2 regions of the Streptomyces sp. NPDC054783 genome follow, and region 2 is predicted to be linked to the other one. Evidence: riboswitches for the same ligand, from Rfam matches in the RefSeq annotation. Region 2 holds a riboswitch; the other holds the start of a gene.
The links. A riboswitch is a leader RNA that binds a small molecule or an ion and turns the genes downstream of it on or off. The one in region 2 is predicted to bind glycine.
Positions count from the first base shown of each region.

Region 1 (7,579 bases), on a different contig from region 2:
CATCACCTACCGGCAGCTGGACTACTGGGCGCGCACCGGCCTGGTCGAGCCGAGTGTGCGGCCCGCGTACGGGTCGGGCACGCAGCGGCTGTACAGCTTTCGTGACGTCGTCGTCCTGAAGATCGTCAAGCGGTTCCTGGACACCGGGGTTTCGCTGCAGAACATCCGCACGGCCGTGCAGCACCTCAGGGAACGCGGTTTCCGCGACCTGGAGCGGTTGACCCTGATGAGCGATGGCGCCACGGTCTACGAATGCACCTCGCCGGACGAGGTCCACGCCCTGCTCCAGGGCGGTCAGGGCATCTTCGGGATCGCCGTCGGCGTGGTGTGGCGGGACGTGGAAAGCGCGCTCTCCCAGCTGCACGGCGAGCGCATCGACACCGGCGAGACCCTCGTCGGGCACAACCCCGCGGACGAGCTGGCGCGGCGCCGCAACCGGGCGGTCTGACACCGGTCCCGCTCCGCGGCGGGGCATTGTCAGTGCCGTGGTGCAGCATCGGAGGTGTGAGAAACGCGCCCACGATCCTGCATCTCGACATGGATGCCTTCTACGCCTCGGTGGAGCAGGCATCCAAGCCGAGTCTGCGCGGGAAGGCCGTGGTCGTGGGCGGGCTCGGACCGCGCGGGGTGGTGGCCACCGCGTCGTACGAGGCACGGGTCTTCGGGGTGCACTCGGCGATGCCCATGGCCCAGGCGCGTCGGCTGGCACCCAACGCCGCGTATCTGGTGCCGCGCTTCACCGTGTACCGGGCGATCAGCGAGCAGGTGATGGCGCTGCTGCGGGAGCTGTCGCCGCTGGTGGAGCCGCTCAGCCTGGACGAGGCGTTCGTGGACCTGGAGGCCGGCGGGACGGCCCGGGACGAGGAATCGGCGCGGCGGGCCGGAATCGAGCTGCGCGCGGACATACGGGCGGTCACCGGGCTGACGGGATCGGTGGGGCTCGCCGCCTCCAAGATGCTCGCCAAGATCGCCTCGGAGCAGGCGAAGCCGGACGGCCTGGTGCTCATCGAGCCGGGGTCCGAGCGGGCGCTGCTGGGGCCGATGCCGGTGCGGACCCTGCCGGGGGTCGGGCCGGCCACCGGGGACCATCTGCGCCGGGCGGGTATCACGACGGTCGGGGAACTGGCCGAAGCGGGCGAGGACGAGCTGGTCCGGCTGCTCGGCAAGGCGCACGGGCACGCGCTCCACGCCATGGCCCTGGCCCATGACGAGCGGCCCGTGGTGGCCGAGCGTGAGGCGAAGTCGGTGTCGGTGGAGGACACCTACGACGTGGACATCCACGACCGGCTGCGGATCGGTCTGGAGGTGCAGCGGCTCGCCGACCGGTGCGTGGGACGGCTGCGCGGGGCCGGGCTGTCGGGGCGGACGATCGTACTGAAGGTGCGCAGGTACGACTTCTCGACCCTGACCCGCTCCGAGACGCTCAGAGGGCCCACGGACGATCCGGCGGTCGTGCGCGAGGCGGCCGCGCGGCTGCTGGACTCCGTGGACACCACGGGTGGGGTACGGCTGCTGGGCGTGGGCGTCTCCGGGCTCGCCGACTACACCCAGGAGGACCTGTTCGCGCAGGCCATGCCCGTGCGGGCGGCGGAGACGCCGGAGGAGGCCGGGGCCGAGGTCGTCGTGGAGCAGCCCGAGCCGGTCGAGAGGCACTGGCGCGCGGGACAGGACGTAAGACATGCGGAGTACGGACACGGGTGGGTGCAGGGGAGTGGGCTGGGGCGGGTCACCGTGCGGTTCGAGACGCCGCAGTCCCCTCCTGGGAGGGTGCGGACGTTCTTTGTCGGTGATCCTGCGCTGGAGTCGGCCGATCCGTTGCCGTTGGTTGCGGAGGCCTCCGATCAGGTTTCCTCCGACCCCGCCAGCTTGCCGAAGTCGTGGTCCGGGGCCGAGGGGCGTGAGGCCACGTCCAGGCCGTAGTGGTGGTAGAGCTGGAGTTCCTGTTCGGGTGACAGATGACGGCCCACACCGAAGTCCGGGGCGTCCTTGATCAGGGCGCGGTCGAAGGGGACGTGGAGGGAGCCCTCGATCAGTTCGCTCGGCTCCAGAGGGACGAAGGCGTCGCGGGAGAACAGGCCGGTGCGTATGGCCGCCCACTCGGGCACGCCGGTCGCGTCGTCGAGGTACACCTCGTCGATGGTCCCGATCTTGGTGCCGGTGCGGTCGAACGCCTTGCGGCCGATCAGGTTGCGCGGATCGATGTCGGTCTGCACGGTCCCTCTCCCTCCACGTGGTCGCAATACATCCGTAAGCACTACGAAAGAGCACATTCAGGGAGGTGGCCACTCGAGGGCTCGGGCGTTGACCCCGCTGGTAGGCTGACAGCGGCTGCTGACCCCGTGCGGGAGAGTCCTCCGACCACTTCGGAGGCGCCGAAGGAGCAAATCCTCCCCGGAATCTCTCAGGCTCACGTACCGCACGGACGAGGTCACTCTGGAAAGCAGAGCGGGTGTCGACGGCTTCCGCTCTCACCGACGGTGAAAGCCGGCGTCCCGCAGGGCGTCCGGTGAAGCTCTCAGGTTGAGATGACAGAGGGGGAGGCCGTCGGGGCACCCACGCCGTGGTGCCCTTCGAAGGTCGCGTCAGACCAGGAGGCCTCCGCAATGACCGCCCATCGTATTCCGCTCTCGGAGCTCGAAGCGGGCATCCCGTTCGAGCAGCGCCACATCGGGCCCGACCAGGAGGCGCGGGCCAAGATGCTCGCGCAGGTCGGCTACGGATCGCTGGACGAGCTGACCGCCGCGGCGGTCCCGGACGTGATCAAGAACGCCGACGCCCTCGACCTGCCGGGCGCCCGCACCGAGGCGGAGGTGCTCGCCGAGCTGCGCTCGCTCGCCGACCGCAACCAGGTCCTCGACTCCATGATCGGGCTCGGGTACTACGGCACCTTCACCCCGCCCGTCATCCTGCGCAACGTCATGGAGAACCCGGCCTGGTACACGGCCTACACCCCGTACCAGCCGGAGATCTCCCAGGGCCGCCTGGAGGCCCTGCTGAACTTCCAGACGACGGTCGCCGAGCTCACCGGGCTGCCCACCTCCGGCGCCTCCCTGCTGGACGAGGGCACCGCGGCCGCCGAGGCGATGGCGCTGTCCCGGCGCATGGGCAAGAACAAGAAGGGCCTGTTCCTGGTCGACGCGGACGTGCTGCCGCAGACGATCGCCGTCATCGAGACCCGCGCCGAGCCGACCGGTGCCGAGGTGGTCGTCGCCGACCTCAGCGACGGCATTCCCGCCGACATAGCCGCGCGTGAGATCAACGGCGTGCTGATCCAGTACCCGGGCGCCTCCGGTGCCGTACGCGACATCAAGCCGGTCATCGACCAGGCGCACCAGCTCGGCGCGCTCGTCACCGTCGCCGCCGACCTGCTCGCCCTGACCCTGCTGACCTCGCCGGGAGAGCTCGGCGCGGACATCGCAGTCGGCACCACCCAGCGCTTCGGTGTGCCGATGGGCTTCGGTGGCCCGCACGCCGGATACATGGCGGTGCACGAGAAGTTCGCGCGCAGCCTGCCCGGCCGGCTCGTGGGCGTCTCCGTCGACGCGGACGGCAACAAGGCCTACCGGCTCGCGCTGCAGACCCGTGAGCAGCACATCCGCCGGGAGAAGGCCACCAGCAACATCTGCACCGCGCAGGTGCTGCTCGCCGTGATGGCCGGCATGTACGCCGTCTACCACGGCCCCGAGGGCCTGCAGACCATCGCCCGGCGCACGCACCGCTACGCCACCATCCTCGCCGAGGGCCTGAAGGCCGGCGGTGTCGAGATCGTCCACGGCGCCTACTTCGACACCCTCACCGCGCGCGTACCCGGCAAGGCCGCCGAGGTCGTCGCCGCAGCCCGGGAGAACGGGGTCAACCTCCACCTGGTCGACGCCGACCACGTCTCCGTGGCCTGCGACGAGACCACCGGGCGGGCCCAGCTGGAGGCGGTCTGGTCCGCCTTCGGTGTCAAGGGCGACGTCGAGGCACTGGACGCCACGGCCGAGGACACCCTGCCCGAGGCGCTGCAGCGCACCGACGTCTACCTGACCCACCCGGTCTTCCACCAGCACCGCTCCGAGACGGCGATGCTGCGTTACCTGCGCAAGCTCGCCGACCGCGACTACGCGCTCGACCGCGGCATGATCCCGCTGGGCTCCTGCACCATGAAGCTCAACGCGACCACCGAGATGGAGCCGGTCACCTGGCCCGAGTTCGGCCAGCTGCACCCCTTCGCCCCCGCCGAGCAGGCCGAGGGCTACCTCACGCTCATCCGCGAGCTGGAGGAACGTCTCGCCGAGGTCACCGGCTACGACAAGGTCTCCCTGCAGCCGAACGCCGGCTCCCAGGGCGAGCTGGCCGGTCTGCTCGCCGTCCGCGGCTACCACCGAGCCAACGGCGACGAGCAGCGCACCGTCTGCCTGATCCCGTCCTCCGCGCACGGCACCAACGCGGCCAGCGCCGTGATGGCCGGAATGAAGGTCGTCGTCGTCAAGACCGCCGAGGACGGCGAGATCGACGTCGAGGACCTGCGCGCCAAGATCGAGCAGTACCGCGACGAGCTGGCGGTGCTGATGATCACCTACCCTTCCACGCACGGCGTGTTCGAGGAGCACGTCGCCGACATCTGCGCCCAGGTCCACGAGGCCGGCGGCCAGGTGTACGTCGACGGCGCGAACCTGAACGCCCTGGTCGGCCTGGCCAAGCCGGGCCACTTCGGCGGCGACGTCTCGCACCTGAACCTGCACAAGACCTTCTGCATCCCGCACGGTGGCGGCGGCCCCGGCGTCGGTCCGGTCGCGGTCCGCTCGCACCTGGCGCCGTACCTGCCGAACCACCCGATGCAGCCGGCCGCCGGCCCGGAGACGGGAGTCGGCCCGATCTCGGCCGCTCCCTGGGGTTCCGCGGGCATCCTGCCCATCTCCTGGGCTTACGTCCGCCTCATGGGCGGCGAGGGCCTGAAGCGGGCCACTCAGGTGGCCGTGCTCTCCGCGAACTACATCGCCAAGCGCCTGGAGCCGCACTACCCGGTGCTCTACACCGGCCCCGGCAACCTGGTCGCGCACGAGTGCATCATCGACCTTCGCCCGCTGACCAAGGCGACCGGCGTCAGCGTGGACGACGTGGCCAAGCGGCTCATCGACTACGGCTTCCACGCGCCGACCATGTCCTTCCCGGTGGCCGGCACGCTGATGATCGAGCCGACCGAGTCGGAGGACCTCACCGAGCTGGACCGGTTCTGCGACGCGATGATCGCCATCCGCGCGGAGATCGAGAAGGTCGGCGCCGGTGAGTGGCCGGCGGAGGACAACCCGCTGCAGGGCGCCCCCCACACCTCCGCCGCGCTCGGCGGTGAGTGGACACACGCCTACAGCCGCGAGGAGGCCGTCTTCCCGGCCGGTGTCTCGGCCGCCGACAAGTACTGGCCGCCGGTGCGCCGTATCGACCAGGCCTTCGGCGACCGCAACCTGGTGTGCTCCTGCCCGCCACTGGACGCGTACGAGGACTGATCAGGTGGTGCCGCAGGGCCCCGTCCGGTTTCCGGGCGGGGCCCTCGGCGTGTCATGCCGTCGCCAGGGACACCTCGGTCGCCTTGATCAGAGCGATGACGTCGGAGCCTACGAAGAGGCCCAGGTCGGCGACCGCGTCCTTGGTGATCGCCGCGGTCAGTTCACCGCCGTCGACGGAGATCTTCACGGAGGCCATGACGGCGCCGGTGGTCAGGCCGACGACCGCGCCGGGGAGTTGGTTGCGGATCGACAGGCCCTCCACCCGATGGGTGGCCAGGGAGACCTCGGTCGACTTCACCAGCGCGCGGACGGGCGAGCCGGGGGTGAGGGAGAGGTCCTCGGCGGACTCCTTGGTGATGGCGGCCATGAGGTGCTGGCCGCCGTCCAGACGGAGTTTTACGGTGGCCATGGCCTCGCCCGACTGGACCTCGGTGACGGTGCCGGGGAGCTGGTTGCGGATGCTCAGGGTCATGGGCACTCACGGTAGAGCGCCCGTCCGGTCAGGCCGGGTATGCGTGCGTCTGCGTCGCTTTGACCGTCGCCCAGACAGCGGCGCCCGGATGCAGGTCGAGCTCGGCTGCGGCGACCGTGGTGAGGTCGGCGGCGAGGGGGAGCTCGCCGGTGAGGTCGGCACGGATCTGGTCGCCGTGCGTCTCCAGGCCGGCCACCTCGCAGCTCCAGAGGTTACGGGCGCTGGCGCCGGTGGGCCGGTCCCGGAACAGGGTGACGGCGGACGGCGGGAACGCCACGAAGGCCGGACCTGACAGCACCTCGGTGGTCGTGATCGCCGGGCCCGCCTCGAGTCGTACCGTGTGTCCGCCCGCCTGGCCGCGGTAGAGGTTGAGGCCGACGAGCTGGGCGATGTAGTCGGTGCGCGGATGGCGAGCGATGTCGGCGGGGCCGCCCTCCTGGACGATTTGGCCGTGCTCGATGACGACCAGCCGGTCCGCGAGCACCATGGCGTCCAGCGGGTCGTGCGTGACCAGGACGGCGACCGCCTCGAACTCGGCCAGGTGGCGGCGCAGTTGGGCGCGGATCTCCAGGCGGGTACGGGCGTCCAGGGCGGCCAGCGGCTCGTCCAGGAGCAGCAGCCTCGGACGGGTGGCCAGGGCGCGGGCGAGAGCCACGCGCTGGGCCTGCCCGCCGGACAGGCGGCGCGGCTTTGCGCCCGCGTGGGCGGCGAGGCCCATGCGGTCCAGCCACGTGGCGGCCTGGGCCCGGGCCTCGGCCTTGGACGCGCCCTGGCAGCGGGGGCCGAAGGCGACGTTGTCCAGGGCGGAGAGGTGGGGGAAGAGCAGGTAGTCCTGGAAGACGACGCCCACCGGGCGGGACTCCGGGGCAGTGTGCTCCAGCGAGGCGCCGTCCAGGCGGAGGTGGCCGTCGGTGAGAGGGGTGAGGCCGGCGAGGGCGCGCAGGGCGGTGGTCTTGCCGGCGCCGTTGGGCCCCAGGAGGGCGAGGACGTCTCCGGGGGCGGCGGTGAGGCTTATGTCCAGGCGGAATGTGGAGCGGTCGATGACGAGGTGGGCGTCCAGGCCGTCCGTGTTGGGGTGCGGGTGCGGGTGCGGGCGCGGATGCTTGGTGGGGTGCCGGCCTTCGGCCGGCTTCGGGTGCCGACCCGCACCACCCGTGCAGCAGCTCTCGTCGTCGGGTGCGGGTGGCCCCTGCGGGGGCTGAGCGCCGTCGGCGGCTGCGGGTTGTCCCTTGGTGGGGCGGGTGTTCGTCATGATGTCGTCATCCAACGGTCCCGCAACCCCGCCAGCACCGCGATCGACACCGCCAGCAGGACCAGGCTGAGGGAGATCGCGGCGTCGGGGTCGTTCTGGAGGGCCAGGTAGACCGCGAGCGGCATGGTCTGGGTGCGGCCGGGGAAATTGCCCGCGAAGGTGATCGTCGCGCCGAACTCGCCGAGCGCACGCGCCCACGCGAGAACCGCGCCCGCCGCGATGCCGGGCGCGATCAGCGGCAGGGTGACCCGGCGGAACGCGGTGAAGCGGGACGCGCCCAGCGTGGTCGCCGCTTCCTCGAAGCGCGGGTCGGCCGCGCGCAGGGTGCCCTCGACGCTGATGACCAGGAACGGCATCGCGACGAAC
Region 1 is NZ_JBSHAY010000073.1:433-8,011, reverse strand. Features, by position in the region: gene ACWGJ5_RS45815 (MerR family transcriptional regulator) at 1-448, shown strand, start outside; gene ACWGJ5_RS45810 (DNA polymerase IV) at 505-1,920, shown strand; gene ACWGJ5_RS45805 (PRC-barrel domain-containing protein) at 1,842-2,213, opposite strand; glycine riboswitch at 2,333-2,427, shown strand; gene gcvP (aminomethyl-transferring glycine dehydrogenase) at 2,604-5,489, shown strand; gene ACWGJ5_RS45795 (TOBE domain-containing protein) at 5,542-5,961, opposite strand; gene ACWGJ5_RS45790 (ABC transporter ATP-binding protein) at 5,990-7,213, opposite strand; partial or broken gene modB (molybdate ABC transporter permease subunit) at 7,210-7,579, opposite strand, start outside.
Region 1: another riboswitch for glycine. It lies ahead of gcvP (aminomethyl-transferring glycine dehydrogenase); the one in region 2 lies ahead of gcvT (glycine cleavage system aminomethyltransferase GcvT).

Region 2 (7,579 bases):
GAACATCCGCGCCGCGCGCATCGGGCCGACCGTGTGGGAGCTGGACGGGCCGATGCCGATCGAGAACAGGTCGAAGACCGAGATGGCCACGGTCACTCCTCAAGACAGCAAAAACAGGGGGGTGGTGGGGCGCCCGCCAGGACCTTCCGGCACTGTCCTCACGAGTGCCCCACCGGGGATCTACTTGTCCGGGCCTACTTGTTCAGGCCCGGGTACAGCGGGTGCTTGTCGGCGAGCGCCGTCACGCGCGCCTTGAGCGCCTCCGCGTCGTAGGACGGCTTCAGCGCCTCGGCGATCACGTCCGCGACCTCGGCGAAGTCCTCGGCGGTGAAGCCGCGGGTCGCGAGGGCGGGCGTACCGATCCGCAGGCCCGACGTCACCATCGGGGGACGCGGGTCGTTCGGGACCGCGTTGCGGTTGACCGTGATGCCGACCTCGTGGAGGCGGTCCTCGGCCTGCTGGCCGTCCAGCTCGGACTCGCGCAGGTCGACGAGGATCAGATGCACGTCCGTACCGCCGGACAGGACGTTCACGCCGGCCTCGCGCGCGTCCGCCGCCGTCAGGCGCTCGGCGAGGATGCGGGCACCCTCCACGGTACGACGCTGGCGCTCCTTGAACTCCTCCGAGGCCGCGACCTTGAAGGAGACCGCCTTCGCCGCGATCACGTGCTCCAGGGGACCGCCCTGGAAGCCCGGGAAGACGGACGAGTTCAGCTTCTTCGCGAAGTCCTTGCTGCGCGCGAGGATGATGCCGCCGCGCGGACCGCCCAGCGTCTTGTGCGTGGTGGAGGTGACCACGTCGGCGTAGGGCACCGGGTTGGCGTGCAGACCGGCCGCGACCAGGCCCGCGAAGTGCGCCATGTCGACCCACAGGTAGGCCTCGACCTCGTCGGCGATCCGGCGGAAGGCGGCGAAGTCCAGCTCGCGCGGGTACGCCGACCAGCCCGCGATGATCACCTTCGGGCGGTGCTCCTTGGCGAGGCGCTCGACCTCGGCCATGTCGACCAGGCCGGTCCCGGCGTCCACGTGGTAGGCGACCACGTTGAACTGCTTGCCGGAGAAGTTCAGGCGCATGCCGTGGGTCAGGTGGCCGCCGTGCGCGAGGTCCAGACCGAGGATGGTGTCCCCGGGCTGGGCGAGGGCGAACAGGGCCGCCTGGTTGGCGGAGGCGCCGGAGTGGGGCTGGACGTTGGCGTACTCGGCGCCGAACAGCTCCTTGATCCGGTCGATGGCGATCTGCTCGGCGACGTCGACGTGCTCGCAGCCGCCGTAGTAGCGGCGGCCCGGGTAGCCCTCGGCGTACTTGTTGGTGAGGACGGAACCCTGCGCCTCCATCACCGCGAGCGGCGCGAAGTTCTCGGAGGCGATCATCTCCAGCGTGGACTGCTGGCGGCCGAGCTCGGCGTCGACCGCGGCGGCGATCTCCGGGTCCAGTTCGTGCAGGGACGTGTTCAGGACGGTCATACGGCTACGACTCCTCAGCCGGCGTTCTGGGCGGTGTACTCGTCGGCGGAGAGCAGGTCGGCCGGCTCCTCCGCGACGCGCACCTTGAACAGCCAGCCGCCCTCGAAGGGGGCCGAGTTGACCAGCGACGGGTCGTTGACGACGTCCTCGTTGATCTCGGTGACCTCACCGGTGACCGGCGAGTACAGGTCGGAGACCGACTTGGTGGACTCCAGCTCGCCGCAGGTCTCGCCCGCGGTCACCGTGGAGCCGACCTCGGGGAGCTGGGCGTAGACGACGTCGCCGAGCGCGTTGGCCGCGAACTCGGTGATGCCGACCGTCGACACGCCGTCCTCGGCGGCCGACAGCCACTCGTGCTCCTTGCTGTAGCGCAGCTGCTGGGGGTTGCTCATGGCCTGAATTCTCCTGTACGCGCGGGAGTGCTGTTGAAGGGGGGACTGCTGAGATCGCTGGTGAACAGCGGAACGTGCGCGGCGTCACACGGTGACCGCGTCCAGTGTCTACTTCTGGCGCTTGTAGAACGGCAGAGCCACGACCTCGTACGGCTCGTGACTGCCCCGGATGTCCACGCCGACGCCCTCGGTGCCCGGCGCCGCGTGCGCCGCGTCGACGTAGGCCATGGCGATCGGCTTGCCCAGGGTGGGGGAGGGGGCGCCGGAGGTGACCTCGCCGATCACCTCGCCGCCGGCGACGACGGCGTACCCGGCGCGCGGCACCCGGCGGCCCTCGGCGACCAGGCCGACCAGGACCCGCGGCGGGTTCTGCTCGGCTCGGGCGGCGGCCTCGGTGAGCGCCTGGCGCCCCACGAAGTCGCCCTCCTTCTCGAACTTCACCACCCGGCCGAGCCCGGCGTCGAAGGGGGTGAGCGAGGTGGTCAGCTCATGCCCGTACAGCGGCATGCCCGCCTCCAGGCGCAGGGTGTCCCGGCAGGACAGGCCGCAGGGGACCAGGCCGACGCCCTCGCCGGCCTTGGTCAGCGCCTGCCACAGCTCGACCGCGTGCTCGGGCCGCACGAACAGCTCGAAGCCGTCCTCGCCGGTGTATCCGGTGCGGGCGATCAGGGCCGGGACGCCGGCGACCGTGCCGGGCAGGCCGGCGTAGTACTTCAGGCCGTCGAGGTCGGCGTCGGTGAGGGACTTCAGGATGCCGGGGGACTCCGGGCCCTGGACGGCGATCAGCGCGTACGCGTCCCGGTCGTCGCGCACCTCGGCGTCGAAGCCGGCGGAACGCTCGGCGAGGGCGTCCAGCACCACCTGGGCGTTGGAGGCGTTGGCCACGACCATGTACTCGGTCTCGGCGAGCCGGTAGACGATCAGGTCGTCCAGGATGCCGCCGTCGGCCCGGCAGATCATGGTGTAGCGGGCGCGGCCCACGCCGACGGAGGCGATGTTGCCGACCAGGGCGTGGTTCAGGAACGCGGCCGCCCCGGCGCCGGTGACGGTGATCTCGCCCATGTGGGAGAGGTCGAACAGACCCGCCTTCGTCCGCACGGCGATGTGCTCGTCGCGCTCGGAGCCGTAGCGCAGCGGCATGTCCCAGCCGGCGAAGTCGGTCATCGTCGCACCGAGCGAGCGATGCAGGGCATCGAGCGCGGTGTGGCGCAGCTCGGAGGGTTCGGTACTGCTCATCGGTCGGTCGTCTCCCAGGGAAAGGCAGGACGGGCGAGGAACGTTCCTCCCCATCTGTCATCGGAACCTGAGAGGTTCGCCAGGACCGCCACAGGGACGATCACGGCTTGCACCTTGGGTGGAGCCACTGTCGCAGCGGCCCGCTTTTCAGATGTGCCTCGCCCGCGCGGTAACGGGGCCTGAGAGATTCAAGGGAGGGACTTGCTCCTTCGGCGTCCCAGCGAAGGCTGCTGGGAACTCTCCCGCGCGGATTCAAACGGCCGGTATGCAGTTGGCGGCCACATCATTGCACGCCGCACCCCCGCCCGTCAGGGCCGCATCTGTAACCGAGCTGTGGCAGGACGCGCACGAAACCAGCGGGCCCCGTGCATTACCTTCCCTTTACATTTGCTGGGCATGAATATTGCCAAGCCCATGGGGGAGGACGATCACGGTGAACAGGACCCCGTTGTACGCCACCGTCGCCACCGGCATTGCGGTACCGAGGCAACGCACCGCTGCGGACCAGAGCGTCCGCGACCTGCGCGACCGCACCGGCCGCGGCCCCGGCGCCCTGGCCTTCGGCCCCCGCGACCTGGTCGTGATGGCCGGCCTGCCCGGCAGCGGCAAGTCCACCCTGATGCGCCGCGCGGTCGCCGGCCGCCGCATCGACTCCCAGGACACCCGCGACCGCTTCGCGGCCCGCCTGCCCCGCGCCCTCCCGTACGCCCTCTACCGCCCCCTGGTCCGCCTCGCCCACTACGCCGGCCTGCGCCGCGCCCTGCGCACCGGCGAGGGCGTCGTCGTGCACGACTGCGGCACCCAGCCCTGGGTGCGTGCCTGGCTCGCCCGCGAGGCCCGCCGCCGTGGCGGCACCCTCCATCTGCTCCTGCTCGACGTCACCCCCGAGACCGCGCGAGAGGGCCAGCGCGAGCGCGGCCGGGGCGTCTCCGCCTACGCCTTCCGCCGCCACCGTCGTACGACCGCCCGGCTGCTCGCCGCGGTCGAGCGTGGCGAGCTGCCCGCGGGCTGCGGCGCGGCCGTGCTGCTGGACCGCCCGGCGGCGGACGGCCTGCGGCGGATCACATTCAGGAGGTGAGGCACGGTCACGGTCACCCGATAGCCTTCATGGTCACAGCAGTGGTTCCCAGCAGGCGGTAGGCAGATGGACTTCCCAGCGGACATTCCCGCGGACTTCCCGGCACAGGCGCACCCCCAGCCGCACGGCGGCTGGCCCGGCAACGAACTGGAGGAGGTGCTCTCGGCCTCCCTCGGCATACCCGCCGCGGCCGGCCGGATCATCGAGGTGCTGGGCCGGAGCCTGCTCTGGATCCCGCTGCCCAACGGCGGTGGCCCGGACAGCGTCGCCCTCGACCTGCCCGCGCTGGACATCGAGGGCCAGGCCTACGTCCCGGTGTTCAGCTCCGAGGAGCAGCTGCGCCAGGCGGCCGGCTCCCACATGGCTTACACCATCGCCCCCGCCGTGGAGTTCGCCCGCGGCCTGCCCCCGCAGGTCGGCCTCGCGGTCAACCCCGACGCGCTGGTCGGCATCCCGCTCCCGCCCGCGGCGGTGGCCGAGCTGTGCCGGGCCGGCCGTACCCCGCTGGACGGCCCGAACACCGGCGCCCGGGTCCGCCTCTTCGAGCCCGACTGGCAGGACGACCCGGTCGACTTCCTCTCCGCCGCGTCCGCCGAGTTCGCCGAGACCGGCGTGGTCCTCACCGCCCGCCGCTGCCTGGCCGCCGTAGAGACGGACGACCCGGTGATGTTCGTGGGCGTCGAGCTCTCCCAGTGGGAGGGCGACCTGCGCGCCCTGCCCCTGCAGGCCCTGGGCAGAGCCCTCGGCGAAGTCCCGGTCAAGTGGCCGGTCAACCTGGTCCTCATGGACGTGACGGACGACCCGGTGTCCGAATGGCTGAGGTCGAACGTCCGTCCCTTTTACCAGCACGGCCACTAGAAGCCGACGCAAGGGGCAACCTGAGGGGCGCGGGGCTGTGTCCGATATGCGGCTCCGCCGCGTGGGCGCGAGCAGCCGCACACAACCCGCACCCGTGCACGCACCCAGGGCCCCGGGCCAGTAGGCGCATAAGCTGTCTCCAAACACCGGGGCACAAAAAGAAGGGCACGACAGGTGAGCGCGAGCCACAGCGGCAGCGTCGGCGTGGAACACACGCTGCGCCAGGTCACCCCCGGCCGCTACGACGCCTACGAGGCCCTGCTCCGCGCCCTTGCCACCCCGTCGTCCGGCCAGATCTGGATGCTCCTGTGGCACGGCCAGGCCGGCTCCCCGGACGCCCAGTACGGGAACATGGAGGTCGACGGCTTCCAGTACGCCCCGTGCGTCACCTCCGCCCAGGAACTCTCGGCCAGCGGCTGGAACCGGTCGTACGAGGTCGTCGAGGGACTGGACGTGGCCCGCACCCTCTACCCCGACCACTACGGCCTCTGGCTCAACCCGCACGCCCCCGGCGGCGGCGTCGGCATCCCCTGGCTGGACCTGCGCCGCATCGCCACGGGTCTGGACCGCCAGCCCGCGGGCCCCCTCCGGCTGACCGAGCCCGGCATCGAGATCGCGCAGTTCTACGCCCTCCTCGCGCAGAACGCGCACCGCACCCCGGCCCTGCGCTCCCTGCGGCGCGTCTGGGTGCAGCCGGCGCTCGGCGCGCCGTACCTCGCCATCGGCCTGGACGTGTACGACACCTCCCCGGCCGCGGTCGACTCGGTGCGCGCGATGATGCAGCAGTCCGTCGGCGCGGTCCCGGAGGGCCTGCCGGTGTCGACGGTCGCCATGACCGACGACTACGACCCGGTCGTGATGTGGATGCGGGCCAACGCCCGGCCGTTCTACGACCGCGAAGCCCACGCGGCCCCGCCCCAGCCGCAACTCCAGGCCTCCCCCCAGGCCCCGGCCGCCGGCTACGGCTATCCACCGGTGCACGGCGGCTACTGACCTGGGCATATCGCCCGTAAAGACCTTCGCCGCACCCCTATGTCCCACCCGGCGCCGTCCGGTCGCCGCGATTTCCTGTCCGCATAACAGGAAACGCCAGCTTGCATCACGGTTGCGCATCCATTCCCCGTCAAGGCTGGCGGCTGATCGCGCCAGCGTTGAAGACTCCCCCTTCAAGGGGTTCGCCCCTGTGTACGACGGACTGTTTGATGCCGCTACCAGCGGCTAGTGCGGGCCGGCTACCGCCGGTTGAGAGGGGTCCCAGCCTAATGACGGCACCATTGCACGAGCCGACCGCGGAAGCGGCCCCGGGTGCGGCCGAGGAAGCGGCGGTCGCGGCCACCGACGCGAAGGCCGTCCAGGGCCGGTCCCTGGGACGGATCGCCTGGGAACGCCTCAAGCGGGACAGACTCGCCCTGTCGGGCGGCATAGTCGTGCTTCTCCTCATCGTGATCGCGCTGCTCGCGCCGGTGATCACGAACCTCGTGGGCCAGGACCCGGACCTGTACCACCAGAGCCTGATCGACCCGCTCTTCAGCACGCCCAAGGGATCCCTGGGCGGCATGAGCGGCGACCACCTGCTCGGTGTGGAGCCGGTCAACGGCCGCGACATCTTCGCCCGCATCCTCTACGGCGCCCGGATCTCGCTGCTCGTCGGCTTCCTGTCGGCCGTGGTGGCCGTCGTCCTGGGCACCGTCCTCGGTATCCTGGCGGGCTTCTTCGGCGGCTGGGTCGACTCGCTCATCAGCCGGATCATGGACGGCCTGCTCGCCTTCCCGCAGCTGCTGTTCATCATCGCGCTGGTCTCCGTCATGCCCAACCAGATGCTGGGCCTCACCGGCACGGGCGTGCGTGTGTTCGTGATGATCCTGGTCATCGGCTTCTTCGGCTGGCCGTACATCGGACGTGTCGTGCGCGGCCAGACGCTCTCGCTGCGCGAACGCGAGTACGTCGAGGCGGCCCGCTCTCTCGGCGCCGGGCAGTTCTACATCCTCTTCAAGGAGCTGCTGCCCAACCTCGTGGCGCCCATCATCGTGTACACGACGATGATGATCCCCACCAACATCCTCACCGAGGCGGCCCTCAGCTTCCTGGGCGTGGGCGTCAAGCCGCCCACCTCCTCCTGGGGACAGATGCTCTCGAGCGCGATCGACTACTACGACTCGGACCCCATGTACATGGTGATCCCGGGCGTGGCGATCTTCATCACGGTGCTGGCGTTCAACCTGTTCGGCGACGGCGTGCGAGACGCGCTCGACCCGAAGGCTTCCCGCTGACGTGCCGTACCCCAAGCGTCCCGTGAGCTCTGCCACGGGGTCTCTCATCAAAACCGGAGGATCCGAGATCGTGAACACCCAACGCACCTCAGGGCGGCGCAAGCAGGCCCTCGCCGCTGCCGCAGTGGTCGCCGGTCTGCTGACCACGGCGGCGTGCGGCGGTGGCAATGGCGGAGGCTCGAAGAACGGCGCGGCCGGCTTCAACGCGGCCGTCAACAAGGTCGCCCAGGCCGACCAGGTCAAAAAGGGCGGCACGCTGAAGTTCGTGAGCACGCAGGACGC
Region 2 is NZ_JBSHAY010000002.1:448,565-456,143, forward strand. Features, by position in the region: gene ACWGJ5_RS06270 (L-serine ammonia-lyase) at 1-90, opposite strand, end outside; gene glyA (serine hydroxymethyltransferase) at 195-1,463, opposite strand; gene gcvH (glycine cleavage system protein GcvH) at 1,478-1,855, opposite strand; gene gcvT (glycine cleavage system aminomethyltransferase GcvT) at 1,964-3,091, opposite strand; glycine riboswitch at 3,136-3,248, opposite strand; glycine riboswitch at 3,249-3,346, opposite strand; gene ACWGJ5_RS06290 (AAA family ATPase) at 3,525-4,169, shown strand; gene ACWGJ5_RS06295 (enhanced serine sensitivity protein SseB) at 4,236-5,027, shown strand; gene ACWGJ5_RS06300 (enhanced serine sensitivity protein SseB C-terminal domain-containing protein) at 5,202-6,020, shown strand; gene ACWGJ5_RS06305 (ABC transporter permease) at 6,290-7,297, shown strand; gene ACWGJ5_RS06310 (ABC transporter substrate-binding protein) at 7,368-7,579, shown strand, end outside.